Regions from separate parts of the Robertmurraya sp. FSL W8-0741 genome, predicted to be linked through region 2. Evidence: riboswitches for the same ligand, from Rfam matches in the RefSeq annotation. Region 2 holds a riboswitch; the other holds the start of a gene.

Region 1 (16,099 bases), 200 kb from region 2:
AATGTGGAGTATATGATTGAAAAGATTAAAGAAAAACTTAAAGTTTTAAATCTCGGGGCTATCAAACCGTCCCATTTCGATGAAAATATGTATGAAGAATTAAAAGAAATTTATGAGCTTGTGATGAAAAAAAATTCCTTTAGCCCCAACGAAATGCAAGCTCTCGCAGAAGAACTTGGAAATTTAAGAAAGCAATGACAACTTATTTACATAGTAAATAGAGCGTTACCTACCCACTTCAATTTAAAAAACAGTTTCAATCGTGAAATAACGATTAGCGTTGGACACGAAAGATCAATGTCGGTAAGAACAAAAGTGCCGGAGCTAGATGAAAACAAATTGATTTAGTGTATACACATTTTTTACATTTTATGATTTCCTAGACAATAAAAAAACGGCTCCCATGAACTGTGATTATTTGGGGGCCTCTTCTTTATTCAGCGCTCAGCTAGTAAGCACTTCCGATATGAGAAGTGTATGGCAGTCACCTAATGAGACTTCCTCTTCACTATCCAAATAGCGTATGTACGGCCTTTGTAAATTTCTAAGAATCTTCGTCACAATTGCTTTACGACCGTTATTGAGTCTGACTTTCGTTCCGGGAATATAACTTGGTACTTGTTGGACAAATAAACCAATAAGTTCGGCCGTAAACCATGTGTCACTTTTTGTCATAATATATTCCATTGCTTCATGTGGTGGAAGTCCGTTATTTGATATCGCATGGTCGTACACATTTCCAAGCGCACAAATTTGAGCAAGTTCATGAATTTCTTTCTCTTCTAATCCCCTCGGCTTCCCACTTCCGTCAATTGCCTCGTGATGCTGATACGCGACATGGGCGGATAAAAGACTGACTTCTCTTATTTTTCGTAAATACTCAAAACCACTTCTTGCATGGTGCTGTGTTTCTTCCTTAATTGCCTTTCCGATATCGTGAAGTAGACAGCCCATAGCCAATTCCCTTAATTGCTTTTGAGAAATTCCCAGCTTTTTCGCCAATTGCAGAGAAATAAGAGCGACATTGACGGCATGGGCATACTCCCTTAAATTCTCTGTTAAAGAGGATGTCGGAACAAGAAATATCGCTTTCCGTTTCGCCACCTCATCGACAAGCGTTACAACTTGCTTTTGAATCTCACGAATCGGGAGCTTCTGATTTTCCTCGACAGCTCGATAAGTATTTTTCAACGCATCAATCGCTTCCATCCAAGTTGGTGTATCGACCATTTCTTCCATCGTAATCCCAAAGGAAATGGCGTCCTCAACAAATAAATAGCGAATATCAAGGGCGCCGAGCTTTTCTAAATAAGTAGGATGTATCGTTCTTCCGGCACCTAGTAACACACGTCTATGCTTATCATAAATCGGCCTCGCAAGTTGCATTAGCTTTGGATTATACTCATCAATACTAATCAGTCTCATGACACTTCTCCTGTACAACTTTATTTACCGGCTCTATTTTAAATTCGTGAATCTAGGTGCTTAGAACTCAGAAAAAATACGCACTTCCCCTTACGCATCTTCCTGATTGGTTAAAATAATCGGACCCTCTTTTGTAATCGCGATCGTGTGCTCATATTGAGCAGAATATTCTCCATCGATCGTACGGGCAGTCCAGCCATTGTCGTCCATCTTCATTTCATACTGTCCAATGTTGACCATCGGTTCGATTGTAAAGACCATGCCTTCTTTAATACGAGGTCCTTTTCCCGGAAGGCCGAAATGAGGCACATCAGGTTTTTCATGAATAACGGAGCCAATACCATGCCCGATAAAATCACGCACAACCGAAAACCCTTCAGCTTCCACATAAGTCTGGATGGCATGACCAATATCACCAATGCGGTTGCCAACCTGCGCTTGTTCAATTCCTTTATATAGTGCTTCCTTTGTTACTTGTAAAAGCTTCTTCGTCTTGTCAGATACCTCCCCAACTGCGTACGTCCAAGCCGAATCCGCTAATGCTCCATTTAAATTGACCACCATATCAATCGTCACAATATCGCCATTTTTTAAAGGTTCTTTCCTTGGAAATCCATGGCAAATTTCATCGTTTATACTTGCACATGTTGCATACTCATAACCTTTATAGCCCTTTTGTTCAGCAGATGCTCCCTTTTTTGCCAAAAAGGAATCGACGAACTCTTCTATTTCCCAAGTTGTCACTCCCGGTTTAATCATCTTAGCAATTTCTTTATGAACAGAAGCCAACACTTCTCCAGCTTTTTTCATCATTTCAATTTCTCTTTGTGATTTTAAAACAATCATCGCTAGTCCTCCTTCATACAAGTACAGATGTACCTTTCATCATTGTAATACTTTTCATGTAACAATCACAATAATTTCTATTTCATACACCTTTTAATAGGTGTTAAATTTTCTATTTGGCAATATTCGGCTTTTACTACAACTTTGTACACCGGGAAATCGACTCATTACCCATTGTTTTAGTTATGTTCATCATACGATTATTGGCTCATTCCCGTGCAAATTACTGCCTGTCCACGGGAACAAGCCAAAGGGTCAATCGAGTTATTTAAAATGTGTCTTATTGGGCATTGTCACAATTGAATGAATATTCTACTATGTAAATAAATATTATTTTCTTACTATGGATAGCTGAAAAATTCGAAAGAACTTTTCGTTCTAAATATGGAACTGCTTTTGAATATTTGCTATTATTAAATTATACATTTTGATAGGATGTGTGATTCATGATTGGTGATCGTGTAAAAAAACTTAGACTTGAAAAGAAGATGTCTCTTTCAGAACTTGCTGAGCAAGCTGGAGTGGCTAAATCTTATTTAAGTTCTTTAGAAAGAAATCTACAAAACAATCCGTCGATTCAATTTCTTGAAAAAATTGCTGGCGTTCTCCATGTTCCAGTTGATTACCTAATCCATGAACACTTAAATGATGAAGAGCTCGATTCAGAATGGATTAAAATCGTAAAAGAAGCTATGGACTCTGGTATATCCAAAGAACAATTTAGAGAATATCTTGAGTTTAATAAGTGGAGAGCCAATCAAGGCAAATAACAGAACTAATTGAAGCTAGACTAAATAGAAGCTAAACCTGCAGACTGCCCGCAAACGCTTGCTTTCTCTGTTGCTTCGCCTTGCCCGGTGCCCAATAGTAACTCTGCTCCTCCCAAGGCTTCGCTCCGCGAAAGACAAACTTTTTCACTCAGTCTGAAAAGGGAACTCTTTGACTTTGTCTAAACTCTGAAACCTGTTCTATTAAAAGAACAGGTTTTTCAATTTTATGCTAGGTAACTAAAGCGGTGATGATCTAAAATGTTAGTCTAAAATGAAGTCAGAAAAGATACATGTAAATGATTAATAGTTTAATAAGTAGAAACGCAAAAAAACTTATTGCTTTACCGTATTTTTAGCAAGAAACTCTCGGATTTCCTCTTTCTTAATTCCTAGTTTCTTCGCCTCTTTAATTAGTTCCAACCATTCCATATCCAAACCTTCAATTCTTCCTTTCATTTCTATCACCATTTTTCCCCCTAAAATCCGGCACGAATTTCAGCAGTCCAGCCGTCATAGTACTTCTACCTTAGACCTGAGACTTTGCGTCCCTATCTTTCAATAGGTTTGCCCTTTTCTTGCGTCCTTTATTTTTTCTGAAAGTAATCCCATTTCTAGTCTACAGCCTTTCAAACAATAAAAGTGTAACTATTTGTCAATATTTAAAATTTTTTACATATTATTTTTAAACAATTTTCGCCATCTAGCAACATAAATGCTCCAGCTACTATATGAATAAATAGTAGAATGTTCTTTATTTCGCAATTATTGTCGAAAGTCTTTGCCCCATTCTCGTAATTCTAAAAGGAAAAGCATTGACAATTTGAAATCTTTCGTTATTATTTCATACTTCAAAATGCTGGACCTAATTCGTCTTGTTTACTTCGGACTTGCTTTCACGCGTCAGCGATACAGGCAATTTTTTAATGAAAATCTGCTCGAACGTAACCGGATCAAAGAACGGATGTGCCGTTAAATCATTCCCACACTCAGGACATAACCAAGTCCCGAACTCACTGCTACTAAAAGAAGGTTTATGACACTTTTCACAATTTTTTCGATACAACAGCAACATCCTCTCATTTGTTCTTTCAAAATCACCAAATGTTCTTTATTGCGAATTTAATATAATTTTAATCTTTTTAAAATGTTTTTGAAATATGGAAATTTTGTCATTTTTTCGTTTTAACGAACGTTTTTCTCTTTATTTCGTCCACATCCTTCAAATATCTTACTTTTTACATTTTATTTCATTACTTGGCCAAATATGTCAAATGGATAAAAAAATTTTGTTTAGGTCAAATGAATCAATTTTACAAAATTTTCAAACATATATGTCTGAATTATCTAAATAATACTATAATAATAGTAATAACCTTTTAAAATATATGAAAGGTGGTATTGAAATGACTTTTTTTCATATTTTGAACTTCGCGATTCCAATTGCCTCCATGGTCGGGCTAGGTATATTACTCGATCGGATGTGCAAGCCAACTAAAGATTAGGGCTCTGTGATTGGCTCATTTTGTGCAGACCAAGCTTTTATAAATCCCCACTGACAAAGTTATGTTTGGATAAGAAAACCAGTTAAATATCGGTCTTTATTTCATTTTATCGGTCTAAATCGAAATATTTCGGTCTTTATACAAATATATCGGTCAAATCAGTCCATATATCGGTCTAGGCATGATATTCATCAACTAGCTACGTAGATACACTCATTGAAAGTGGTATACACCACGGCAAAATCTATCATTTTCTCAGCAACAAAAAATAGTGCAAACCAATCAGGTCTGCACTACTTTCTATTTTTATTTTTAATCCGATGTTATTGGCAAAATAAGTACTTCAACACGGCGGTTTTTTGCCCTGCCTTCACTTGTATCATTACTTGCTATCGGTTGAAATTCACCGAAGCCTTTAGCACTAAACCATGCCGGATCAAGCTTTTCGTTTTTTAAAACAATTTTCATAAAGTTTATTGCCCGCATGACACTTAATTCCCAATTGGATTCAAAGTGAGGATTACTAATCGGGACATTATCTGTGTGTCCGCTAATAATGATATTGCGCGGCGGACTCATAACAAGGAGTTCAGAAATTTCATTTGCCGTATGAATATCTTCTTGCCGCACTTCTGCACTACCGGATGCAAATAAAACATTATCGCGTATTGTTAACAGTAAACCTTCATCAGTTAATGAGGTTTCAAGCTTATCCGTGAGATTATTTTCATTAATATAGGCATTTACTTTCTTCTGAATATTTTCTAATTCTAATTGCTCGATTCTGGCCGCTGTACTTTCCTTATTCTTTTCTGCTTCAATATCGTCTAATGCCTGTGCATCCTCTTCAGGCATTGGATTTGGATAATCCAAAATACTCGTTCCACCGGTAAAAGCTTGATTAAAAGCCTGTGAGAGCTGTTCTAATTTTTGCGCATCTATCGTACTCATAGAAAATAAAACGATAAACAATGCCAATAGTAGCGTTAGAATATCTGCATACGGAATCAGCCACGATTCATCTACATGATCATCATGCTGTTCCTTTTTTCTGCGTTTACTCACCGTTCTTCTCACCGCTTTCCTCTAGGAAGTTCTTCCTTTCACTGACTGGTAAGTATGAAGCTAATTTCTGTTCAATTACTCTCGGTGCTTCTCCCTCTAATATCGATAGTACACCTTCAATCATCATATACTTTAATTTTGCTTCTTTCTTAGATTTTCGCTTTAATTTATTTGCAAAAGGATGCCAAAGAGCATAACCTGTAAAAATCCCTAACAATGTTGCAACGAAAGCAGCACTAATCGCATGACCAAGTGCATCAATATCACTCATATCTTGTAATGCAGCAATTAGTCCGACAACAGCACCTAATACCCCTAAAGTTGGCGCATAGGTTCCTGCTTGAGTAAAGATAAGAGCACCCTGATGATGTCGTTCCTCCATCGCCTCTATCTCTTCCGTTAGAACATCACGTATGTAGTCAGCACTTTGACCATCAACAGCTAAAGAAAGGCCGTTCTTCAAAAATTCATCGTCAACCTCAGTGGTTTTTGCTTCTAATGCAAGAAGCCCTTCTTTACGAGCCAATTGTGCCCACTCTGAAAACATTCCAATTAATTTGACTGGATCCATTAATTTTTTTTCTGTAAAAATAATACCGAATAATTTAGGTACCTTTTTTATCTCTGATGTAGGGAATGCAATTGTCACAGTACCAATCGTTCCCAAAATAATGATTAATATGGCAGCAGGGTTTACCAATACGCCTACCCCTACACCTTTTAAAACCATTCCTACTCCAACACCAATAACTGCAAGAATTAACCCAATTAACGACGTTTTATCCATTATTGATCCACCTATCCCTTATGCAACTATTTGACTATGCTTTATATTTCAAGGTTTTCCAGTAAAAGAAAGATAGTTTCTATCCTAAAGACTGCCCGCAAACGCTCGTTTTCTTCATTGCTTCGCCTAGTCCTCTGCCCATTACCTACAATGATAACTTCGCTCCTCCAAAGGCTTCGCTTTTGTGATGCGACAAATATTTATAATCAGCCTAAAGGGTGATGGCTATCTATCATTTTTTACTTTGTCCAAACTTTGGTTTCTATCCTATCATTTATTTCGACAAGAACCGCAAGATTTTTAGTTTTCGCGACAATTTTTCGAAATAATCATCACGAACGCTCAAAAATAGGTGTCAACAATGGGAAAAAGGAACCAAATTCTTAAGAGAGATTATTGGAATGGAAAGATTTATAATAAATAATAGTAGAATCGAATTGACCATTTGCCGATTTTGCATAATAAGGAATTTTACCAGCCTGAATATAAGCAAGAGAGGTATACAAAATATTAGAAGGATCTCCTTCTCTTGTATCAAGGACTAACAGTGATCTTCCTTCTTCTCTCGCTCGCTTTTCAGCTGCTTTCATTAGTGCCCGCGCTACCCCAATTCGGCGATAATTAGGAGCGGTCATGAGTTTCGCAATTTCGGCTCTGTGCATCCCACTAGGCTTCATACATAAATGCAACTGGATGCTGCCCGCAATTTGATTGTTTATTTTTGCTACAAATAAAACAACATCTCGGTTTAATACATTCCTCCAATATTTGTTTGCAACAGAAAGTTGCATTGGAGGCAAAAACCCAATTGAGGCACCATCATCCACTACCTGTACCAATAACTCCGAAAGTTCATTCACATTCTCTTCCATTGATTTTATCTGCTCTATTCGAATATTCTCCACAAAAATCACCTTTGCTTTCGATTATTTGATTTTAAATTACCAATAAAAACAATTGATAGGCAAGCTAATTGTAAGTCTATTTAACATGAATATTGCCCATTCTTGTTACTGAATCTCACCAAAAAAAGAGGGCAAGCTAAAGAACAGAAAGGGGGGTGAAAGATGGCTAGAGGCAAGGAGTTCAAGCAAAAACGAAAAGGGCATCCAGGAAAATTCCCTGAAGGGACACTAGTTGAACGCAAATCAAAAGATGCGATTGGTGATGAAGAACTGATCGTCGTTCAAGAAGCGTTTAAAAACCGTTTTGAAGAAAAAGAAGTTGAATAAAAAAACATTTTTCCCTTAACGAAACTTCCTCACCTTCAAAACGTAATCATTATAGATATAACTATCTAAAAAGTGCGCCTTCAAGCGTATTTAAAGGAGGAAGGACAAATGCTGGTATCTACAACACCAACATTACAGGGAAAAGTCATTGATCGTTACTTAGGAATTGTCACGGGAGAAGCAATAATGGGGGCCAATGTCGTTCGCGATTTCTTAGCAGGCATCACTGATGTCATCGGTGGACGCAGTAGTGCGTATGAAGATAAGTTGTCTGAAGGTCGTGAAATTGCCATTCGCGAAATGGAAGATCAGGCTCGCCGACTCGGCGCCAATGCTGTCGTTGGCGTTGACCTTGATTTTGAAACATTACGCGACGGCATGATGATGTGTGTTGCTACCGGCACCGCTGTATTTATAAAAGAGCAATAATAAAACGCCGAAAAGAGGCGGTTTTTGCTACCCGTCTCTTTTCAATCTTTTCATAAAATGGATAACGCCAATATCGCCGAACACACTTTCACCACTTTTCTCAAATCCTAACCTTGAGTAGAATTTGATCGCAGGTAAATTTTTTGCACCTGTTGACACAATCATCATTGGCCGAGACTCCCACTTTTTTTCAATATACTCAACCATCTGTTTGGCAATACCTTTTCGAAAATAAGCAGGATGCACCATTACCCGATGGAGATCAATCACATCTTTCACAATCTTAAATGATAACACCCCTACTAGCTGTCCATCTATAAAATAACCAATAAACGCCTCACCACATTGCTTTAATTGTGCGAGCGTTTCTTTTAATGGAGGGATCTCATTAGATCCGATTAGCTCTGCTTCGACCTGATAGGATCTCTTCTGCAATTCCAGTACTTCCTTACCATATTCTTCAATCAAAAATTCCTTAATCATTTAAACCTCCTAATACGACCCCATTACCATTCTTCTTTATTATCCGTTATACTAATAAGGAATATCAAAAAGGAAATAAAGGTGAACAAATGAAATCTTTAGTACTTGCTGAAAAACCAAGCGTTGCTCGTGAAATTGCCCGCGTTCTTGGGTGCAAACAATCTCATAAAAGTTACATCGAAGGAAATCAATATATTGTTACTTGGGCGCTCGGTCACTTAATCGAATTAAAAATGCCTGAACACTACGATAAAAAATATCAAAATTGGAATCTTGAGGATCTTCCCATTATTCCTGAGCAAATGGGTACAAAAATTATGAAACAAACGAGTCATCAGTTTAAAGCTATCGAGCATTTAGCAAAACGCAAGGATATTAAGGATTGTATCATTGCAACAGATGCTGGTCGAGAGGGTGAACTTGTTGCCCGCTGGATTTTGGATAAAATCCGTTGGCAGAAACCGATAAAACGCTTGTGGATCTCGTCCCATACGGACCGTTCTATTAAAGAAGGCTTCCAAAAACTGAAGCCTGGGAAAGAATTTGAGGCACTTTATCAATCTGCCGTTTGTCGTGCCGAAGCGGACTGGCTGATCGGATTGAATGTCACTCGTGCATTAACGACTAAATTCCAGGAGCCCCTATCCGCTGGAAGAGTACAAACCCCTACCCTCTCTCTTATTTTAGAAAGGGAAAAAACAATTCAAGGTTTTAAGCCGAAAGAGTATTGGACGATTGAAGCCCAAATCGGACCATTGAAAACAAGCTGGGAAGAAAATGGCGAGAAAAGCGTTTTCGCTCTGGAGAAAGCTCAGAGTATTGTCGAGAAGGTTAAAGGCCAAAAAGGTAGTGTTCAAGCACTCAACCGAAAGGAAAAAAGTGAGCAGCAGCCACTGCCTTATGACTTAACAGAGCTTCAAAGAGATGCTCATAACCGCTTTGGCTTCTCTGCGAAAAAAACGCTGTCTGTATTGCAAAAACTTTATGAACAACATAAACTCGTTACCTATCCAAGAACCGATTCGCGCTATTTAACAAAGGATATGGAAGGAACGATGCTCGATCGCTTGCAAGGATTGGCATCCAGCTATCGAGACGAAGTTAAGCCCCTTATCGCAAATAAAGGGAAAGTGTTGGCGAAACGAGTATTTAACAATGACAAAGTCAGCGATCATCATGCGATTATTCCAACAGAAGAACGCTCTCACTTAAGCGATCTTTCCAATGATGAACGAAAGCTTTACGACTTGATTGTTAGGAGATTTCTCGCCTTATTCCATCAGCCTTACAAATATGAATCAGTAAAAGCCATTATTGAAGTAAATGGTGAAACTTTTACTGCCAACGAAACGGTTATTATTGATCTAGGTTTCAAAAAGCTTACCCAAAAAGAAACAGCGACTGACATAAAAACGCTTGGAGCGATTGCAAAAGGGCAAAGCTTTACTGTGCAAAGTGTAAATTTGGAGAAAAGGCAGACAGAGCCTCCTGCAAGATACTCTGAAGCAGATGTCCTCACGCAAATGGAGAAGTATGGGCTCGGAACACCTGCTACTAGGGCGGAAATTATCGAACGGTTAATACAAACAGAAGTAGTCGAAAGAAAAAATGGCCGCTTCTTCACGACCGCAAAAGGAAAGCAATTGATTGATATCGTAAACGAGGAATTAAAATCCCCTGAACTTACAGCAAAATGGGAAAAAGAACTTGAGGCGATCTCCAGAGGAAAAAGCAGCCCTAAACAGTTCAAACAAAATATTCGTAAACAAACGGAACAGCTCATTTCTGAGATTAAGAAAAGCAATCAAAAATATAAGGCCCATAACCTAACTGGCTCAAAATGCCCGGAATGCGGCTCATTCCTTAAGGAAAGAACGACAAAAGAAGGAAAAATGCTCGTCTGTTCAAGCCTTGATTGTCGTTATCGAAAAAGAAAAGATCCGAAGCTCTCTAATCGCCGCTGTCCTACTTGTCATAAAAAAATGGAGATGCACGAAGGAAAAGCCGGACTTTACTTTCAATGCCGTCCGTGCAACGTCGTAGAAAAAGCTGAAGGAAAGAAAAAAGCAGTAACAAAGCGCGAAGAGCGTAAATTAGTGCAAAAGTATTCACAGCAGGATGATTTTGGCACAAGCCTCGGGGATTTATTGAAGGCCGCGATGGAGAAAAAAGACTAATCTTGAAAAAACAAGTTTTTATTGCTTGATTTCAGACTTTAGACAAACTCGATTGATCGAATTTGTCTAAGGTCTTTTTTAAATGAAGGATAAAAGAGCCTAGAGCTAGTTGTTTAGAGGAGATGATCTGAGCTCATGGGAGAGTATCGTTATACCAGCGTGGTTTCACTTTCCAGTCCAATTATGCCTTGCCGTTGCAATAGCGGCAATACGAAACGCCACCGGAAACTGCCTAGTGCATAAAAGCAATGAAAACTTATCGCCATTCCGATTAAAGACAAGTTCAGCTGCCTTTTGTCGAAAAACTGCTGCCAAATTTTTTCTTGTATTTTCCTTGTAAAAGATTGGTTGTAAGTCGTATCATATTGGGAGTATGATTTTTCCTTAAAAAGGATGTTTTTTATATAATAAAGAATCGAGGATATCATCATGAGAATAAGAGATTGGGATGTAAATTTAAAGATCCGTCTATTTGGAGAAGCAGCGATGAATATTACCTTCTGGATGTTTTTTCCCTTCCTGACAATCTATTTTGCAGAAGCCTTCGGGAAAGGAACGGCCGGCTTTTTACTCGTCCTTTCTCAAGCATTCTCAGTCATTGCTAATCTATTAGGTGGGTATAGCGCTGATCGCTTTGGACGTAAAAAAATGATGGTTTTATCCGCATTTGGCCAAGGCATCTGCTTTTTAATTTTTGCGCTGACGACATCTCCAGCTATTGGATTTATTGCTTTTGCTTTCGTTAGCTTTTTCAGTTCAATCTACTGGCCAGCAAGCCAAGCGATGGTAGCGGACGTAGTATCCGAAAAAGAGCGTAGCAATGTCTTCGCTGTTTTTTACACATCTATTAATATCGCGGTCGTTGTCGGTCCCCTTCTAGGAGCAATCTTTTACACTAAATACTTTTCAGAGCTCCTGTTTGTTTGCAGCATTATCTGTTTGGGCTTAGCCCTTACACTGGCAAAATGGACAACAGAAACAGCACCTGCCGTTTCCCGTCAAAAACAATTAGATGGCAGATGGTATCATTTTTTGTTTAAACAATTTAAAGACTATGGAATTATATTTAAAGATAAAATCTTCATGCTCTTCATGGCTGCAGGGGTATTAGCATCCCAAACTTTCATGCAGCTCGACTTGCTTTTTCCGCTCTATATTAAAGATGTTGTCCACAATCAAACCCTCTTGTCATTTGGTGATTGGACATTTAAGGTAGGCGGAGAACAGGCCTTTGGCATTGTTCTTGCTTTTAATGGTTTATTGGTCGCAATCTTCACCGTATCTGTCACAAAATGGATGAGCAAATATTTAGAGCGAAATGTCTTTGTCCTTTCTTCTGTTATGTACGCCATATCAATCCTGCTTTTTGGACAGACACAATGGATCTGGGGATTATTGCTGGCAATGTTAATTTTCACATTTGGAGAGTTAATGGTCGCTGGATTGCAGCAAAGTTTTATTTCCAGAATCTCTCCAAAGCATATGCGTGGACAATATTTCGCAGCAGCAAGTCTCCGTTACACGCTCGGCAAAACAATCGCACCAATGACAATACCCTTAACCGTGTGGATCGGATACCAATGGACCTTTTTCGTCCTATCTCTACTCGCCTTAACTAGCGCTTGCTTGTATTGGCTGATGTTTTCATTTATCCAAAAAAGGAAGCCATTATATTTCCACTCCAATGTGACTGAGTGAGCATTTGTTTGGTATAATATGATCTGTGAAAATATCATTTCTTATCATTTATCTTAAATAGAATTGAAAGTGAGTGTTCAATTATGGGCCGTAAATGGAATAATATTAAAGACAAAAAGGCGGCAAAAGACGCTAATACAAGTCGCATATATGCTAAATTCGGTCGGGAAATTTATGTAGCTGCCAAACAAGGTGAGCCCGATCCAGAAGCAAACCAAACTTTGAAATTCGTATTAGAACGCGCAAAAACGTATAATGTACCAAGACATATTATTGATCGGGCAATTGAAAAAGCAAAAGGTGGTTCCGAGGAAAACTACGATGAGCTGCGCTATGAAGGATTTGGACCAAATGGCTCCATGGTCATTGTCGATGCTTTAACGAATAACGTTAACCGTACAGCATCCGAGGTACGCGCTGCCTTCGGTAAAAACGGTGGAAATATGGGTGTCAGCGGATCTGTATCCTATATGTTTGATAAAACAGCCGTTATCGGGGTTGAAGGCAAAACGGCCGATGATGTGTTGGAACTACTTATGGAAGCTGACATTGATGTACGTGACATTCTAGAAGAGGAAGACTCCATCATTGTTTATGCGGAACCAGACCAGTTCCACGCTGTGCAAGAAGCTTTTAAAAATGCAGGAGTTAGCGAGTTTACAGTAGCAGAATTGACAATGCTTGCACAAAACGATGTAACTCTTCCAGAAGATGCCCAAGCACAATTTGAAAAAATGATTGATGCATTGGAAGATCTTGAGGATGTACAGCAAGTTTATCATAATGTAGATTTAGGGCAATAATTCGGCGAAATTCACTGATTCAGACCGTAGCCAAACTAGATTTCATCAAAGTTTGGCCTACGGTCTTTTTTGATATTGAATATTCATTAATTAGGAGTTATGTAGAGGTGATAAAAAAATATACGCACGCCTTAAAGAGTCGATTGAACAAGTTGTTGCGGTTGCAAAAGAAAAGCCCACAGTATCCGATGAACAACCTTAAGAGGGATTAAAAACAAGTCCATGCAGGTAATGCTTACTTTTAGTGCCATGAACTTAAAGAAATTGGCTAATTGGACTTGGCAGCTTGCTTGAGTAGGCTCAAACTAGTTGATTGGAGTGGAAGGTGCTTGGGATTTACGGACTGGTGAGACCCCGCAGGAGCGTCTGCTCCGAGTACTCTTGATGCCTTTGTCGACAAACTGAGTCGGCGAAATTCGTCGATTTTTTTCTATATTCAAAAGATCAACTTATTAGACTGAATAGTTTATTTTTTCCATCATAAACGGTATGATAGAACTGATCTCACGATTACCGAATTTTTTCTAAACTTTGCAATGACAAATTAACAAAGGAGAATACCTATATGAATGACTTTCAAAGAAATTTAGAAAAATATGCCGAACTCGCTGTCAAGGTTGGCGTCAATATTCAAAAAGGGCAAACTTTAGTGATCAACACCGCTCTAGATTCAGCAGAATTTGTACGTCTTGTTGTGAAAAAGGCCTATGAAGCAGGTGCGTATAATACGATTGTCAATTGGAATGATGATATCGTTTCCCGAACTAAATATGACCTTGCACCGGACGAAGCTTTCCAGGAATATCCTGAATTTCGTGCGAAAGAAATGATCGATTTGGCGGAAAACGGCGCTGCCTTCATGTCTATCGTTTCATCTAGCCCAGATCTGTTAAAAGGGGTTAATCCCGAGCGAATCGCTAACTTCCAAAAAGCATCAGGAAAAGCATTAAGTACATATCGAAAATATATTCAATCAGATAAGGTGAGCTGGACAGTTATTGCAGCTCCATCGCAAAAATGGGCAGAAAAGGTTTTTCCTAATGAAGAACCAGAAATCAGCATTCAAAAGCTATGGAATGCCATTTTCAAAGCAACTCGTGTTGATCTAGACAACCCAGTTGAAGCCTGGAAAAAGCATGATCAGACCTTGCATGAAAAGGTCAATTATTTAAATGCAAAACGCTACAAAAAACTGCACTACAAGGCACCAGGAACAGATTTAACAATTGAACTTCCTGAAAAACATCTTTGGGTGGGCGCAGGAAGCGTCAACGAAAAAGGGTATGAATTTATGGCCAATATGCCTACTGAGGAAGTTTTCACAGTCCCTCACAAAACTGGTGTAAATGGGACAGTTGCCAGTACAAAACCATTAAGCTACGGCGGCAATTTAATTGATAATTTCTCTGTTACTTTTGAGAATGGACGAATTGTTGCTGTCAAAGCAGAAGAAGGAGAAGAGATATTGAAACGTCTTGTCGAAACAGATGAAGGCTCTCATTATCTAGGTGAAGTTGCTCTAGTCCCTCATAATTCTCCAATTTCACAATCAAATATTTTGTTTTACAATACTCTTTTTGACGAGAATGCTTCAAACCATCTTGCTATCGGAAGTGCTTACGCATTTTGTATTGAAGGTGGAAAGAAAATGTCAAGCGAAGAACTTGCCGAGAACGGTTTAAACGAAAGTATCACCCATGTTGATTTTATGATTGGTTCTGCTGAAATGGACATCGATGGAATTAATGCAGACGGCTCAAAAGAACCGGTCTTCCGCAAGGGCGATTGGGCGTTTTAACAAGCATGAAGACGGTACATGTTTTTGTATCGTCTTTTTTTATGACAACCTTTATTGAATATTGCATTGTTGTTAAGTTTATGGGAGGATATTGGTAGAATAGATAATATAGTAAGCACATAAAAGGGGGGAATCCACTTGGTCCGATTGCATATTACGGTAAGTGGAAACGTTCAAGGAGTTGGGTATCGCTATTTTGCGCAAATGAAAGCGTCACAATTTGGGATCACTGGATGGGTCAGAAACCTTTCAGAAGGCGGGGTCGAAATTGTTGCAGTTGGTGACAGAGAAAATCTTGAACAATTTATGGACAGCTTGCGTGAAGGAAACCCTTTTTCTAAAGTAACTGACATTAGCTTTGTCGAACTGGAAGATACAGAACCTTTTCATTCTTTTAAAATAAAATATTGAAAGCTCTTTCTAAGCCATTCTCATGTAGAAAGAGCTTTTTTGTTTACAAAGCAGAATCCTGTATAGCAATCCTCTTCGTCAACAAGCTTCCTAGAATGAAAGCTGCTAATGACAGCAATACTGGAAACGTTATTGTGTGCATCCCGAAGGCATTTGGCAAAAAGCTATGAATCAAAATATACGAAGCTACGCCCACAACCATTGATGACAATGCCCCATACTGTATTCCCTACTTGCCAATATAGGCCAAGGACAACAGGCCAAATAAACGCTGCTTCTAGTCCACCAAAGGCAGTAAGCAGAAGCATTAAGATGAAGCCTCCAACACAGCTATAAAAAAACAAGCGGGCAGTCCCATAACATAGGAATAGTTTGCAATAGGCCCAGATCCCATTCCATAAGCAAAAGCAAACCACCAAAATTAATAATAACAAGAATAATGCCTATTACTGCTTCTCTATTTGCAATTTTAAATCGAGGCTCCGCACCCTCCTTATTTTTCTTCACTTGGCTCTCCTTTCGCAGGCTTAAGCCTTTTGTGCCTGCATAACCAGTTAGCTCTTTCGCCCTATTAATTGTATATCGATTATATTTTACATTATAGTAAAAGAAATCTCACACCCATTCAAAAAAATCGACATGTTTATAAGGAGGATTTATATGTGGAATGAAT
Region 2 (16,099 bases):
TAATTTTAGCAATCCTGTTGACGCTGTAGCGGACTACAAGATGGATCGCACGTGGAGATTTTACAGCAATCGAATAATTTTTCAGCATATGGCTTAAAATGCCCATAAACATGCTGGCACAATCTAATAAATATGGCTTTTTATCCTCGCCAAAAATCGCTACAAATCGTTCAAATAACCAACGTAAGCTTTTAAAGGAGCCAATTTTAATAAATTGTTTAAGCTCCTCATCATTAGAAACGTAAACTTCTTCAAAAAGGGCTGTTAAATTATTGGAACGATTCATTTCGAGCTGCAGCTCCATTTGTTTTATAAAAATTTCTATATCTGAAGGATCTTGTCCGATTAGCAAATCGTTTCGTTCTTTTTCCATCTGTTTATAAAGGGTTGTGAAAAGAGCGATTAATAATTCGTTTTTAGATGAAAAATAGTTATAAAAGGTTCCTTTAGCAATGCCGCTATAATCGAGGATGTCTTGAATAGAGGTTGCTTGAAAGCCTTTATCGATAAATAGTTGATGCGCCATTTTAATCACATGCTGTTTTCTGTCTTTCATATTCATCACCTTTAATAGAGAGATTGTACCAAATGTCTAATTCGATAGTACATGATTTTGATTAATTCCTCAATGTGGTAAAAAATCTGGTTTTTTTCAATTGCTTTTTTTGAACGGCTGGTATATGATAAGTCTTATGTGAAATCCGAGTATAATATAATGTACTATACGTCTAAGGGGGAAACACAATGGATAACACGATTGGAAAGTCTAGTCGTCCACCATATGGCATCATTGCGATCTTAATGGTTGGTGCATTTATTGCGTTTTTAAATAATACGTTATTAAATATCGCATTGCCATCCATTATGGGAGAATTGAAAGTGGGTCCGTCAACCGTACAATGGTTGACGACAGGGTTTATGCTCGTTAACGGAGTATTAATTCCAACTTCCGCTTTTTTAATTGAAAAATATAGTGTTCGCCGTTTGTTTTTAGTGGCGATGGGTTTATTTACTATTGGCACAGTAGTAGCAGGAATGGCTCATGCATTTCCGCTTTTGCTGGCGGGACGGATGCTGCAAGCTTCAGGTTCAGCGGTGATGATGCCGCTCTTGATGAATGTGATGCTAGTAAGCTTCCCCGTTGAAAAAAGGGGAACAGCAATGGGGATGTTTGGATTGATCCTTATGGCTGCACCTGCAATTGGTCCAACATTATCAGGGTGGATTATTGAGCACTATGATTGGAGAATGCTTTTCCATTTCATTACGCCAATAGCTGCAGCAATTTTCATTCTTGGCTTTTTCTTATTGAAGGATAAAAAGGAAAAATCAAATCTTCACCTTGACCTATTTTCATTAATTTTATCAAGCTTAGGCTTTGGTGGAGTTTTATATGGATTTAGTTCAGCAGGAAATAAAGGCTGGGATAGTATCCACGTATATGGCGCGATTACAGTAGGGGTCGTTACATTAGTGTGGTTTATTCTTCGCCAAGCAAAATTAGAGCGACCAATGTTGAACTTCCATGTCTTTAAATACCCGATGTTTGCCCTTTCTTCATCAATTACGATGGTTGTCAACATGGCAATGTTTTCAGGAATGCTCTTGCTTCCCATTTATGTCCAAACATTGCGTGGGATATCGCCAATGGATGCTGGCTTATTAATGTTGCCGGGGGCGTTAGCAATGGCATTGATGTCACCAGTTACAGGAAGACTATTTGATAAATTTGGCGGAAAGATTTTAGCAATAATTGGGTTGAGCATTATGATCGTAACAACCTTTTTATTTAGTAAACTTACGTTTGAAACAGGTTATACTCATCTCATGATTTTACATGCGATTCGCATGTTAGGCATGTCGATGGTCATGATGCCTGTTTCCACTAACGGATTAAATCAATTGCCAAAACGATTCTATCCGCACGGTACGGCAATGAACAATACTCTTAACCAAGTGTCAGGTGCGATTGGTACGGCTCTGTTAGTCACTGTTATGTCAACCCGCACTGAAACACATGCAACAGAAATTGCGAAATCATTAACGACACAGCCGACAGAGGCAATGAAATTACAAATTGAAGCGCAAGCGATGTTAGAAGGGATTAATGATGCCTTTTTCATAGCTTCGATCATTACGATATTGGCATTTATCCTAGCATTTTTTATTAAACGTTCAACAGAATCGGAAGATCCCCAACAAGAAACAGCAAAACCGCAAGTAAAATCGAAACTTGTTGGCAACTAAGCAAACTTAATTTATATCAAGAGATACGGCTGTAGATAAACGGGAAGATCAGGTTTGTCTGCAGCCTTATTTTTGTTGCGCACCGACAAACATTTCGAGGGACGAGAAAGTGCCATAGTCACAAGCACGACTATGCTTCTTCTTTTAAAAATGGCGCACGATAGGCATTGGTTTGCTGTTTATCATAAACCAAAGGCTCACTGGACTAAAAAATTTAATGCGATTGTGATATAAACAGTAAAAAATTACCGCTCAGTTATTCTCCCAGCTGCTTTCATATTAGGAGGGATCGGATACCAGTTTGAATTTGATCATGCTCAAGTGATTCATTTACTTGAAAGTTATAGGATTTGGATTGCCTTAAGAGCTACCGTTATTCTGCCATTTTATACGACCGAATTTTTAAAATGACGATTCAAAATAAAGATGTTCACGAGCTTATCTAAAAATATTTGCTTGCAATTCCAAAAGGTTTGATCTAATGATCAATCTATGGAATTTAAAGGAGAAGGTGAATATTTTGGAAAAGAAGTTTGAAACGATCCTATTGCATCCAAATCGAGAGGATAAGAAACCGATAAAGAGTAAAGTAACCCCTATTTATCAAACTTCTGCCTTTGTGTTTACTGATTTGGAGGAGCTTGAAGATTATTATCAAGGGAAAGGAAATTACTTGTATTCACGTACAGGTAATCCAAATCCAGATGAACTAGGAGCAGCGGTGGCTGCAATTGAAGGTGCTCCAGCTGGCATTGCCACATCATCCGGGTTATCAGCGATTTTAGCAGGGGTTCTTGCTGTTGTGAAAAGTGGGGAACATATTGTTGCTGCAGATGATTTATATGGAGGAAGCTTCTTTTTGTTAAAAGAAGAGCTTCAAAACCTTGGGATCGAAACAACATTTGTTTCCTTTTCAGAGTATCAAGAAGTTGAGAGAGCCATTCAACCAAATACAAAGCTTTTATATACAGAGTCTATTACCAATCCATTGTTGAGAGTAGAAGATTTGCATCAAGTGGTGACGCTTGCAAAAAAACATAACTTACAAACACTTGTAGATAATACTTTTGCGACCCCTTTTCACAGCAATCCTTATACTATCGGGATCGATTTAGTTGTTCATAGTGCAACCAAATACATCGGCGGTCATAGTGATGTGACTGCAGGAGTGTTAGTAGGAAGAGAGGATTTAATTGCCAAGGCAAGAGCCAAGGTTGTGAATCTCGGCGCTAATGTCAGTCCTTTTGAAGCATGGTTGACAAGCCGCGGCCTCAAAACATTGGCGCTGAGGATGAAATGCCAATCAGAAAATGCAAAACAATTGGCCAAGGCGTTGCTCGATAATCAAAATATTGAAAAGGTCTATTACCCGTTTGAACAAACCAACGATGGCTTTGGTGCTATTGTCACAATAAAGTTGGGGGAAAAGGTAGATGTGGATACTTTTTTCAAATCGTTAGCATGGATAAAAATTGCCCCAACTCTAGCGGGAGTTGAAACGACGGTCTCTCATCCATTAAAGACGTCTCATCGAGCTTTGCCACCTGAACGAAGCGAAGCTCTAGGAATTACAATGGAGTTAGTGAGAATATCCGTTGGCATCGAGCATCCGGCTGATATTATTAACGTTTTCACAGAAGCTCTAAATAATGCGCTGAATGAATAAGATATCTTTGTTCTTCCAAATAGATAGAGCAAGCCTTCGAAGGGTTACACTGCCAACAAAATCAGCAATTTGATTGCTTTTCGACCGCTCGTCGATCACGGTTGTTTTCCATCGTAATTCCTCCTATAGAAAATAGCATCACCATCACACTATTTATGGAGGACAATTGTATTATTTTGTTTAAAACAACGAAATAATGATTGACGAATGTTTTAGTGATCGATTATAGTAAATATATAATCAAATATCGTTCTCCTAAAGGGGAGTAGCTTTAACAACAAAGTCGTCATTTCGGAGATATTTGTCTCTCGGCTTTGTTGGCGACTGGTTTGTCATAATCGTTAAAACCGACAGTTAGCAAGACCTTTACCACTGGTAAAGGTCTTTTTGTTTGTTTTTAGGCCTTTACCGATATCGGTAAAGGCCTTTTCTATTTAGTGAGAATAAGGAAGGTGAAGGCAATGTGATTTAAGCGATTTTTGGAAAAGATAAAAAGATAATGATACGAACTAGGAGGAGAATTAACATGGATATTTCAATTTTATTAGAATATGGTTGGGTGTTGCTTTTGCTTATTGCTTTAGAAGGCCTGTTAGCTGCAGATAATGCACTTGTGCTGGCGATAATGGTAAAGCATCTCCCAGAAGATGAAAGAAGAAAGGCTTTATTTTATGGGTTGGCGGGTGCGTTTGTTTTTCGTTTTGTTTCTTTGTTTGTCATTTCCTTTCTTGTTGATGTTTGGCAAGTTCAGGCTATCGGTGCCCTCTACCTATTATTCATCTCGATCAATCACATCGTACGAAAGTTTGTGAAGAAAAATTATGAAGAAGAGAAAGAGGAAAAAGAGCCCAAAAAGCAGTCTGGATTTTGGATGACAGTTTTCAAAGTAGAGCTTGCGGATATTGCTTTTGCGATTGATTCTATTTTGGCAGCAGTTGCTTTGGCAATGACGCTGCCAAACACAAACCTTCCTCACATTGGCGGAATGGATGGAGGAAAATTTTTAGTTATTTTTGCCGGAGGTTTAATCGGAGTCATCATTATGAGATACGCAGCAAATTTATTTGTGAAGCTCCTTCATGCAAGACCAGGTCTTGAGTTGGCTGCATTTGCCATTGTCGGCTGGGTTGGGGTAAAACTGGTTGTATTAACATTAGCGCATCCAGATATTGCAGTCATCCCATATGAGTTCGCTCACTCGACATTATGGAAGCTGATCTTCTATACTGTTTTAATTGGAATTGCGGCAGCAGGATGGTTTTTATCTAAAGATCATGAAGATGTCGAGAAGCAAACAACTAGAGTGTAAATATCTTTTAAGCAATGTAACATAACAACCCCTTGAAGGTCAGGGTACAGTAATAAGAGAGTGCCGGAGTTTAAAGATTGAACGCAAGCCTTCGATCAGCTTAATGAAGAGGCTATTTAAGTAGAAGGTGAAAAAGCTCATTCTGCTTTGATTCATATAGGCTAATCAATTTGGTAGATGACTTTCTAAGGTGTTGAATTCTTTATTCTTGCTATACTTATTAGTTTAAATGCATTTTTTGCAGGTACTGAAATGGAGCTAGATTCTTTAAGTGATGGACAGCTCTGTTATATTCCGGACCGTGGAGAAAGCCAGAAAACCATCTTTTTGTAGTCGAGGATGTTAACGAGCGGTGCAAGCAAGGTTATCGTATTGAAAGGAGAAAAGCAGGAATAAATTGAAAAATTTCTGCTTTTTTCTTTGTTTTAATTGACCGGTGGTTAAATATATTTTAAACTGTAATTATTAAAAGATTAGTTAGGAGGGCAATATGACACCGAGAAGGACTGTACAACAAGAATTGACAAAAGAAATGATAATGGATGCAGCAAGAGATCTCTTTTCTGAAAAAGGCTACCAGCATGTATCAATGCGACAAATTGCGAAGGAATTAGGGTACAGTCATGGAGCGCTTTATTATCATTTTAAAAATAAGGCAGAGCTTTTTTATGCGCTAGTAGAAAATCATTTTTCCATGTTAAATACAGTATTAGATCAGATCATGAAAAAAGAGATGGAACCTGGTGAGAAATTAAAGGAGATTTTTATTGGCTTTATCAAATTTGGGCTAACTTATCAAAGCCATTATGAAATAATGTTTCTAATCAAAGATGAAGAGGTAAGAAACTTTATTAATGAGGAACCGAACCATACGTATGAAAAATTTGCGAAAAGTGTTTATTCTTTATGTGGAAAGAATGTTTCAATCCAAGATGTATGGTTCATTTTTCTTTCATTACACGGCTTTGTGACGCACTATTGCCGTCATGTTGTCGGATTTGAAGAGGTGAAGGGCTTGGCCGAGGCTCATGCAAATTTTCTGTTAAGAGCCATTCACTAATTTTTTTTAATTGTATTTAACCAGTGGTCAATAAAAGGAGGAAGAAGAATGAAAAAGGCACTTGTTTTAGGAGCATCAGGTGGAATGGGATTTTCGATTGTTAACGAATTAATAGCACGGGGAGTAGAGGTCACTGCATTTGCGAGAACAAAAAGTAAACTTGAATCCCTTTTTGGTGACGTTCCAAATTTGCATTTTTTTGCAGGCGACATTTTTGAGGTAGAAGATATCAAGAGGGCAGCGAAGGATGTGGATGTCATTTTCCAATCGGCTAATATTCCATATCCTGAATGGGAAGAAAAGCTGGAGCTATTTATGAAAAATATTATTCTGGCTGCTAAAGATTGTGGGGCAAAGCTTGCTTGCGTAGATAATATATATGCATATGGGCGCAGTGCTGGAGAAAAGGTAAATGAAAATTTCCCGAAAAATCCCCATACGCAAAAAGGACGAGTGCGCTTAAATGTGGAAAATTTAATTAAACAATCAGAAGTGGATGCCCTAATTGCTCACTTTCCCGATTTTTATGGCCCTAACGCACAAAATACGCTGTTGCATTATACACTTGATAGTGTTGTAAAAGGAAAAAGAGCCCTCTATGTCGGTGATCAAAATATTAGAAGGGAATTTATTTTTACCCCTGACGGCGCCAAAGCAATTGTGAATTTAGCTTTCGATGAGAGAAGCTATGGTCAAAATTGGAATATTCCAGCCTACGGAACGATATCTGGAAAGAAAATCATTGCGATTTTGCGGGAATTAACTGGCTATGAAAAAGGTGTTTCCACAGTTTCAAAAAATATGATTAAATTCCTTGGCCTCTTTAATCGATTCATGCGAGAAGTAGTGGAAATGTTTTACTTAAATGAAGAACCAGTTGTGCTTGACGGCTCTAAATATGAACAAATGTTTGATGAAGTTCCGCGCACGTCCTACCAAGAAGGACTAAGGCGGACAATTGAATACATGAAAAAGCAATAGAGCGGTGCAACTCCTCTTTTTATTAGCGCATCACTACTATCATGGCTTGGTGGAGACAAAACTCGCGCAGTATGTTTTTTTAGAGGGGTCATAGGCACAAAGAAAGCTCAGTACAGAGTAAGTTTGTCCCAATAAAGGGTTCATTTGGACAGAGATCGTCAAAACGAAGGAAAGTGTGTCCTCATAAGGGGTTCATGGGGACAGAGAACAGTCAAAAAAGGCAAATGGTGTCCTTATAGAAGGCTCATGAGGACAAAGAACAGTTAAAACGAAGGAAAGTGTGTCCTCATAAGGGGTTCATGAGGACAAAGAACAGCCAAAAAAGGCAAATGGTGTCCACATAAGGAGTTCATGGGGACAGAGAACAGCTAAACAAAGCAAATGATGTCCACATAAAGGGGTCATGAGGACAAAGAAAGCCCAAAAAGAGCAAATGGTGTCCACATAAAGCGCTCATGGGGACAAAGAACAGCCAAAAAAGGCAAATGGTGTCCCCATAAAGGGTTCATGAGGACAAAGAACAGCCAACCAAAGCAAATGGTGTCCCCATAAAGGGTTCATGAGGACAAAGAACAGCCAAAAAAGGCAAATGGTGTCCACATAAAGGGTTCATGGGGACAAAGAACAGCCAAAAAAGGCAAATGGTGTCCACATAAGGAGTTCATGGGGACAGAGAACAGCTAAACAAAGCAAATGATGTCCACATAAAGGGCTCATGAGGACAGAGAAAGCCCAAAAAGAGCAAATGGTGTCCCCATAAAGGGTTCATGAGGACAAAGAACAGCCAACCAAAGCAAATGGTGTCCCCATAAAGGGTTCATGAGGACAAAGAACAGCCAAAAAAGGCAAAGTGTGTCCTCATAAAGGGCTCATGAGGACAAAGCATAGCGAAAACAAAGCCAAGCATGTCCTCATAGACCACTCCAAGTGGAGCAATCCGAGATGACAAATACAGCCTTCTGAAATAAGAACAGTGGCTCCCATGCCAAATACATGAGAGCCACTGTTTTTTTATCGAATCGCGGGGATTTTAATTTTTACGTGAAATTCTTCATTCTTATGGGTAAAATCGAGAAAGCCTTGATGGTCTTGAACAATGTTTTGGATGAGCTTTGTGCCGAGTCCCTCATGGCCATCTCCTTTTGTCGTATGCCCATAAGAATCATAGAGCTGATCGAGGATGGAGACAGGAATTGGCAAGCTATTATTTTTGCAAATTAAAAGGAATAGACCGCTTTTTTTGTAAAACTGCAGTGTTATATTGGCTTGCTTTCCGCGTGCTGTTTGCCATTCTTCACTGGCCTCAATGCTATTTGCTAAAAGATTTCCCACTAATGTGACAATCTCCTTGTCGGCAAGGGGAAGGGAAGATAGCGGAACTTCAAGGTCATAAACAACCTCAATATTGGCAGATTTTGCTCTTTGATACATTTGATGAAGAATCCCTGCGACGCTGCCCTGTTCGCCTTTAATAGAAAGATTTGTTTCTTCATATCCATCTACTAAGTTTGTTAAATAAACTCTCGCCTCGTTATTTTGCTCTTTCTCCAGCAAATAATGGAGGGCAGAAATATGTTTTAGAAAGTCATGACGTTCGCTTCTAACGATGCGAAAGGTCTCGTTTAATTGGTGCCGATATTCTTCAAATCCAGCAATTTCTTTTTTCATGAAAAAGAATATATGCGACAGCTTAAGACGAATATATTCGATGATTATAAAGCTAAGTAGTATGATGATATATACCCAATTGGAGGCTTCATGAAATTGCAATAAAAGAAGCACGATTTGGATGATTAGTAAAAGGCCATTCACCGTGTTGTCGAGAGAGAAGATACGGATGATCATTTTCTTCTGTAATATGAAGGTAAATAGGGCTGCGATGATGAATGCAGGGATGAGTGCTCCCGATACAATGAAGAGATGAAGTACTCCAAACAAGAAGAGCATCCCCCAATAAAGCTTGATTTTCAACTGTTTCACCTCTAAAAATAATTCTCTTGTAAAAAGTCAACCTTTTCCTTTGTGATCATAGCTTGTTCCTCTATTCCTTCGAAAGTTACAATATAGGAGTTTTTTGCATATAAGGAAAAGTTTTTAACGTAATGAATATTGATGATGAAAGAGCGATGTGAACGGATAAAGTCTCTTTCCCGTAATTCCCCTTCTAATTCATTTAAAGTTTGATACGTTTTAATTGGACCCGAATTTGTAAAAATTGTTGTTGAACGTCCAGAACGTTCGATAAAAACGATATCTTTCTTTTGAATGATATGGATGTCATTTTTCCTCTTTATATAAAGCCTTCCAGCAATATCTGTTGATTTTGTCTTTTCTAATAAACGTTCAACTGAGTGGATGAGCCGTTCTTTCGAATAAGGCTTCATAATATAGTCATGGACATTTAATTCAAATGCATGAACAGCATAACCGCTGTTTCCCGTTACAAAAATAACGGCTATATTAAGCGCGTGTGAATGGATAATATCTGCTAGCTCATAGCCTGAAAGACTGGGCATTTCAATATCAGCAATCAATAAGTCAATCGTTTCTTTTTTAATTTGTTCATAGGCCTCTTCAGCAGAAAGAGTGGCAAAAACAATTTCTATTCCTGATATTCCATCTATAATACCCTTTAATTTATCCAAATCAATTGGACGATCATCTACAAGACCAATTCTCATTTATTTCGCCTCGCTGCAATTTTCTTGAAATGACAATTTTCGAATACTTTTCTTTCCATTTTACCATCAAAAGATGAAAAAATGACCTATTTACGACATGAAATGGAATATTCACGACATAAGTGAAGATTTCATTTCATTTTGTTTGTATGATAAACACAAGAAATGACACAAATGAGGTGGAAGAAAGATGATAGAAATTCAAAAAGTAACAAAGCAGTTTCAAGATAAAAAAGTTTTTTTTACAGCACTAAAACATGTTTCGTTTAAGGTGGAAGAAGGGGAAGTACTTGGGCTTCTCGGAGAGAATGGCGCAGGGAAAACAACGCTGCTAAGAACGATTGCCACATTGCTTACACCAACTGATGGTTCAGTCAAAGTGGCAGGATATGACACGACCAAAAATCCGGAAGCAATCAAAAAGCGGATTGGTGTCCTTTTCGGAGGAGAAACAGGATTATATGATCGCTTGACAGCTCGAGAAAATTTAGAGTATTTTGCGACATTATACGGCTTAAGCAAGCATGAAACGAAGGTGCGCATTGATGAACTTTCGCGAATGTTTGGAATGCGAGATTACTTAAATCGTAAGGTTGGAGGATTTTCAAAGGGAATGCGGCAAAAGGTGGCGATTGCAAGAGCGTTGATTCATAATCCTGAGATTATTCTTTTTGATGAGCCGACGACAGGTTTGGATATTACATCTTCAAATGTTTTTCGCCAGCTAGTCCATCAGCTTAAACAGGAAGGGAAAACAATCGTCTTTTCCAGCCATATTATGGAGGAAGTGTCATTGCTTTGTGACTCTGTTGCGATGATGCATAAAGGCGAGCTTGTCTATCATGGTGGTTTGCAGGAGCTTTATAAGGAAGAAGGAAGCACTGATTTGAATTATATTTTCATGAGCAAACTTGTAAGGGGGAATGAGCATTATGCTTCTTAATATCTATTTAAAGGAAATAAAGGACTGTTTCCGTGACCGTCGTACATTACTGTTAACTGTATTTTTACCAATTATCATGATGAGCGGTTTAACGCTATTTTATGAAAAACTGAGCTCGGATGGCGCAGATGATTCATTAACACTAGCCGTGAGTTCAACAATTTTAGCCGAAGAAGAAAATATTTTTGCTGTCTATGAAAATATTGAACTGATGAAAACTGCGGATCCGGAAGCTGTCGTCCAAGCTGGTGAAGCACAAGCCGCATTATTGTTAACGGAAGGTTTTGCATCGAAGGTACAAGCTGGAGAAGCTGCGACGGCAACGATCGTTGGTGATTCATTTAGCCAAAACTCGGCTAATCTTATCAGTTTGGTAACAGATGCCTTAAATATTTACGAGAAAGCTGTTATTGATACAAGGCTACAGGAATCCGGGGTCGATTCGAACCTTGTTCACCCGTTTACTGTGGAACAAAGGGAACTTTCTGAAGAAAATTCAATGATTCAAATTTTAGGGTTATTATTGCCGATGATTTTAGTAGTTGCTATCGGAGTTGGCGCTTCTCCAGCAGCTGCAGACCTCTTTGCCGGAGAAAAGGAAAGAAAGACGATGGAAGCATTGCTGATGACACCAGTACGTCGTTCAACATTGCTTGTCTCCAAATGGTTGACAATTACAACGATAGGAGCTGTCACCGGACTTATTACCCTTTTAGTTGTCGTCTTAGAAATTACTTTTTTAACCGAAAATTTGAAACAGGCACTTACTTTTGATGAAAATATTTATTTAATTATATTAGTTGCCTTTTTGATTACGATTTTATATGCGATGTTTAATGCTTCAATCTTAATGATTACGAGTATTGTAGGAAAAACAATTAAAGAGGCGGGAAGCTATGCTTCACCCATCATGATGTTAAGTATTTTACCAATGATGCTTTTAACTAGTACAGGAGTTAATGAATTGACGATGCAGCATTTTGTTATTCCAATTTTAAACTTATATAGTTTAATAAAGGAGCTAATGTTTGGTGTAATTGATTTAGGACATATCCTTTTAGTAGTGGGAAGTAATGTAGCATGTATTATTGTCTTTTTCATTATTGGTCGAATTCTTTTCTTAAAGGATAAATGGGTGATGAACTAATTTGTTGGAGCTGATTATATGACACTATACCATTATTTAGGGGCGGATAAACCGCTCCTTTTAGGGAGTTTTGGGGAAAATTATACTCTAAAAAAGATGAGAGACATTCCAAAGCCAAAAAATAAACATGATTTGAGAAATGTTTTGGATTTATCCGATCTTGAAAACGAGTGGGTTAAGGTATACGAAACGGAAATCGATTTTGCCTTTATTACAGTTAGTGAGCTGCGGGATTCAGCTTTAGCAAAGGATTTACCCATCAATAAGCGTTATATGTATGAATTAGACGGTTCTTTTCAGTTGACTGGGGAGGATTATTTTCAAAACCGTATTCAGTATCAATGCAATGAAAAATGTTTTAGAGAATTATTTGCTTATTTAAAGGAGCACTTGCAAGTGGGAGAAACAATTGAAGTTTATTCTTGCTGGGATTCAGAGGAAAAACAACCTCGGGATAAGCGGCAGGACGGACAAATTGATGTAAGAAAATTCAAAATTACGTATCCTTTTTGTTTTGAAGACAAGCAGCTGATTACATTTTTTACAACGTAATTAGCCGTTTGTCTTTCCTTATTAAAAAAGCGACCGTTTAGGCCGCTTTTTTAGAAATTATTTATCTAACCTCATCCAGAAGGAATAATTGATAATAGAAGGTTTTATATTTGGTGCATTTTTTATTGACTTTATGTTTTGAATAAAATTGTTAAAGTTTTTAATATCTTTTAATGTTTCCATGTAACTGACTTCTTCGAACTGGTTAGCATGATGAAATTTAATGTAGTTGCAGCAAACCTTCTCGTCGATAAATTCAAGATACATGATTTTTGTGTGGTTAAACACATACGAAAAAATTCGATTAAGTGAGTTTCTCATTTCATCATTCATAGCGGATTGTGAATCCAAGTTAAATTGAGCACGCAGTAAATCGTATCGTGTCGATTGAGTCAATACTTTCAAGATACATTCCCCTTTAACGAAATTATTAAGTTATTTGCAAAGCGGACCGTAATCAAGGAAGCAAATGATGTTCAACATAAAAAATCCCTCAACGCATGAGGGATCATAAAAACAACTATGTCTTTCTTCATGCAACTGGCTGGCATGGTATGTGAATACTTTAGCCCCTATAGCTTTGCGTCCCCATTTTTCAATGGCTTTGCCAAATTAACCTTATTTAATTGTCGAATCAATTTCATTTTGGTCTATATAGGTCTATATGATTATTTTTGAAAAAGTCAACGACCTATATTCCTGCTGAAATAGAATCATTTATTGAACTATTATAACCCATAATTTTATATATTTCGACATATATTGACTATTTTTTGGGGATTTTTTGAAATTTTTTTTGAAATTAATACGATTTTGTCGAAAATAGGTCTTAAGTGTGATTTATATCACTTAAGACCTATTTTTTATAATGTGGAATGAATAAAATTGACTCAGTCTACTAGGAACCCATTTATTTTTAAACAGGATGTGTTTTCTCTATTTTCTATGCATTTTAAATTGAAGAAATAAATCGTTGTATAAGGCTAAGTTTTTCTTGCCAAGATTTTCATAGACCTCAAGTTTTTCAGTTAGCTCTGGTGACGGATAAAAGCGTTCATCCTCAACCATATCCTCTGGCATATATTGAAGAGCCTCTTTATTAGGGGTGGAGTAGCTTACCCATTCAGTGTTTTGGGCAGCAACCTCTGCATCAAGCATAAAATTAATGAACTGATGGGCACCTTCAATGTTTTTCGCTGTTTTAGGAATAACCATATTATCAAACCAAAGATTTGAGCCTTCAGATGGAACGACATAATCGAGGTTTTCATTTTCCCACATCATATCTGCAGCATCGCCAGACCAGACAAGGCCAATTGCTGCCTCTTCATTAGCGATGAGCATTTTGATTTCGTCACCAACAATGGCCTTAATATTTGGGGTAAGCGTATCAAGCTTTGCTTTTGCTTTTTCTAAATGGTCGACATTTGTATCATTTAAGGAATAGCCTAAGCTATTTAAGCCCATGCCGATAATTTCTCGGGCGCCATCAATTAATAAAATCTCATTTTCAAATGCAGGGTCCCATAAGTCATTCCAACTTGTTATCTCCATGTCACCAAGCATTTCCCGATTAAAGACAATACCGACAGTTCCCCAAAAATAAGGAACAGAAAATTTATTGCCTGGATCAAATGGAAGATCGATGAAGCGCTCGTCAATATTTTTAAGATTAGGCAGCTTTGAATGATCCAATGGCAGTAACAAGTCTTCCTCCAGCATTTTTGCGATCATATATTCTGATGGAACAGCGATGTCATATGTTGTTCCACCTTGTTGAATCTTTGTTAACATCGCTTCATTTGAATCAAAGGTTTCATAAATGACTTTCATGCCTGTTTCTTCTTCGAAACGGTCAATTAAGTCATCGTCAATATAGTCTCCCCAATTATAAATGGTTAATGTATTGTCGCTTGAGAAGCCTACTGCTGAATTTAAGCGATTGATTGCAAACAGCAACAGCAGGGATGCAATCACGACAGCTGCAAAAACGCGGATTAGTTTGTTCATTTGCGAATCCCTCCAACCTGAGCCTTGTTACGCTGCGTAATAAAGTAATAAATCACGACAAGGAGAATGGTAAACAAGAACAATAATGTGGAGAGAGCGTTAATATTTAATGAAATACCTCTGCGTGCTAAAGAATAAATTTCGACGGAAAGAGTGGAGAATCCATTTCCCGTTACGAAAAAAGTGACGGCGAAATCATCGAGTGAATACGTTAATGCCATGAAAAAACCAGCAAATATCCCTGGCGTTATAAAAGGCAAAATGACCTTAGTCAGCACGTTCCACCTACTTGCACCAAGATCCCGCGCGGCGTCAATTAATGTAGGGCTCATCTCCATTAGTTTTGGCAGAACCATTAACACGACAATGGGAATGCTAAAGGCAATATGGGAAAGCAGAACGGAATAAAAACCGAGCTTAATTCCAGCCATTGTAAATAGGATAAGGAAGGAGGCTCCGATAATAACATCCGGGCTGACAATCAAGACATTATTTAATGAAAGAATCGTATTTTTCGCCCGACGTTTCTTTACTTGATAAATGCTTAGCGCTCCTAAAACACCGATGATCGTCGAAATTAATGCGGATAAAAGCGCGATTACAAGCGTGTTTAAGACAATAATTAAAAGCCTTGTATCCTGAAATAACTCCCTATACCAATCCAATGTAAAGCCTTCAAAGTTATACATCGTTCCACCGCTGTTAAAAGAGTAGAACACTAAGAAAAAAATCGGTGCATAGAGAATGAAAAAGATGATGAATAAAAAGATTTTCGATAAAGGGGATATGTTTCTCTCCAACTTATATACCCCGCTTTCTAGTACCTGTTATTGTCATAAACAGAAACATAATAATAATTAAGAAAACCGCAATCGTCGACCCCATGCCCCAATCCTGTGTGACAAGAAAATGCTGCTCAATTGCTGTACCTAATGTAATCACTCGGTTTCCAGCGATTAAACGAGTAAGCATAAATAGAGATAACGCAGGAATGAAGACAACCTGACAGCCTGCTTTTACGCCATCAAGTGTTAAAGGGAAAATGACACGGCGAAATGTTGTCCATCTTGACGCCCCCAAATCGTTCGCCGCGTCAATTAATGTTGGATTTAATTCATTTAAAGCATTAAAGATCGGTAAGATCATAAACGGAATAAAGATATAAACCGATACAAAAATAAAGCTAAAGTCCGTAAATAATATTTGCTGTGTTCCGATTCCAATTGCTTCTAAAAAGTTATTTGTCACACCGTAAGTACCGAAAATTCCAAGAAACGCGTATGCCTTTAAGAGTAAATTGATCCAAGAAGGTACAATAATTAATAAAAGCCATAATTGCTTATGCTTTGTTTTCGTTAGTAAGTAAGCCGTTGGGTATGCGACCAATAACGAAAATAGGGTGATTAAAAAGGCATACCAAAAGGAACTTAATGTCATCTTCAAATACACAGGTGTGAAAAAATTCTGGTAGTTTATAAGCGAAAAATTACCTTCAATATCAAA

The links. Region 2 has a riboswitch for cyclic di-GMP ahead of NST02_RS20545 (hypothetical protein). Riboswitches for the same ligand answer to the same signal wherever they lie in the genome.
Region 1: it holds a riboswitch for cyclic di-GMP, as region 2 does, so the genes downstream of both, NST02_RS21460 (anti-repressor SinI family protein) here and NST02_RS20545 (hypothetical protein) in region 2, are expected to answer to the same signal.

The regions. Positions count from the first base shown of each region.
Region 1 covers NZ_JBBOQG010000001.1:4,399,050-4,415,148, forward strand. Annotated here, with positions in the region: gene NST02_RS21440 (DUF1128 domain-containing protein) at 1-198, shown strand, start outside; gene NST02_RS21445 (HD-GYP domain-containing protein) at 445-1,425, opposite strand; gene map (type I methionyl aminopeptidase) at 1,516-2,271, opposite strand; gene NST02_RS21455 (helix-turn-helix domain-containing protein) at 2,718-3,041, shown strand; gene NST02_RS21460 (anti-repressor SinI family protein) at 3,375-3,509, opposite strand; cyclic di-GMP riboswitch class I at 3,536-3,620, opposite strand; gene motB (flagellar motor protein MotB) at 4,856-5,608, opposite strand; gene motA (flagellar motor stator protein MotA) at 5,601-6,395, opposite strand; gene NST02_RS21475 (GNAT family N-acetyltransferase) at 6,779-7,300, opposite strand; gene NST02_RS21480 (hypothetical protein) at 7,463-7,627, shown strand; gene NST02_RS21485 (YbjQ family protein) at 7,736-8,056, shown strand; gene NST02_RS21490 (GNAT family N-acetyltransferase) at 8,084-8,539, opposite strand; gene NST02_RS21495 (DNA topoisomerase III) at 8,629-10,716, shown strand; gene NST02_RS21500 (MDR family MFS transporter) at 11,146-12,414, shown strand; gene NST02_RS21505 (YebC/PmpR family DNA-binding transcriptional regulator) at 12,498-13,217, shown strand; partial or broken gene NST02_RS21510 (transposase) at 13,330-13,511, shown strand; gene NST02_RS21515 (aminopeptidase) at 13,783-15,015, shown strand; gene NST02_RS21520 (acylphosphatase) at 15,154-15,426, shown strand; partial or broken gene NST02_RS21525 (sodium:solute symporter family transporter) at 15,470-15,743, opposite strand; gene NST02_RS23820 (hypothetical protein) at 15,734-15,820, opposite strand; gene mscL (large conductance mechanosensitive channel protein MscL) at 16,087-16,099, shown strand, end outside.
Region 2 covers NZ_JBBOQG010000001.1:4,201,654-4,217,752, reverse strand. Annotated here, with positions in the region: gene NST02_RS20600 (TetR/AcrR family transcriptional regulator) at 1-556, opposite strand, end outside; gene NST02_RS20595 (DHA2 family efflux MFS transporter permease subunit) at 745-2,247, shown strand; gene NST02_RS20590 (trans-sulfuration enzyme family protein) at 2,768-3,913, shown strand; gene NST02_RS20585 (TerC family protein) at 4,440-5,222, shown strand; gene NST02_RS20580 (TetR/AcrR family transcriptional regulator) at 5,713-6,282, shown strand; gene NST02_RS20575 (SDR family NAD(P)-dependent oxidoreductase) at 6,331-7,263, shown strand; gene NST02_RS20570 (sensor histidine kinase) at 8,275-9,234, opposite strand; gene NST02_RS20565 (LytR/AlgR family response regulator transcription factor) at 9,246-9,944, opposite strand; gene NST02_RS20560 (ABC transporter ATP-binding protein) at 10,135-10,887, shown strand; gene NST02_RS20555 (ABC transporter permease) at 10,877-12,034, shown strand; gene NST02_RS20550 (hypothetical protein) at 12,053-12,586, shown strand; gene NST02_RS20545 (hypothetical protein) at 12,644-12,991, opposite strand; cyclic di-GMP riboswitch class I at 13,119-13,205, opposite strand; gene NST02_RS20540 (ABC transporter substrate-binding protein) at 13,523-14,596, opposite strand; gene NST02_RS20535 (ABC transporter permease) at 14,593-15,396, opposite strand; gene NST02_RS20530 (ABC transporter permease) at 15,398-16,099, opposite strand, start outside.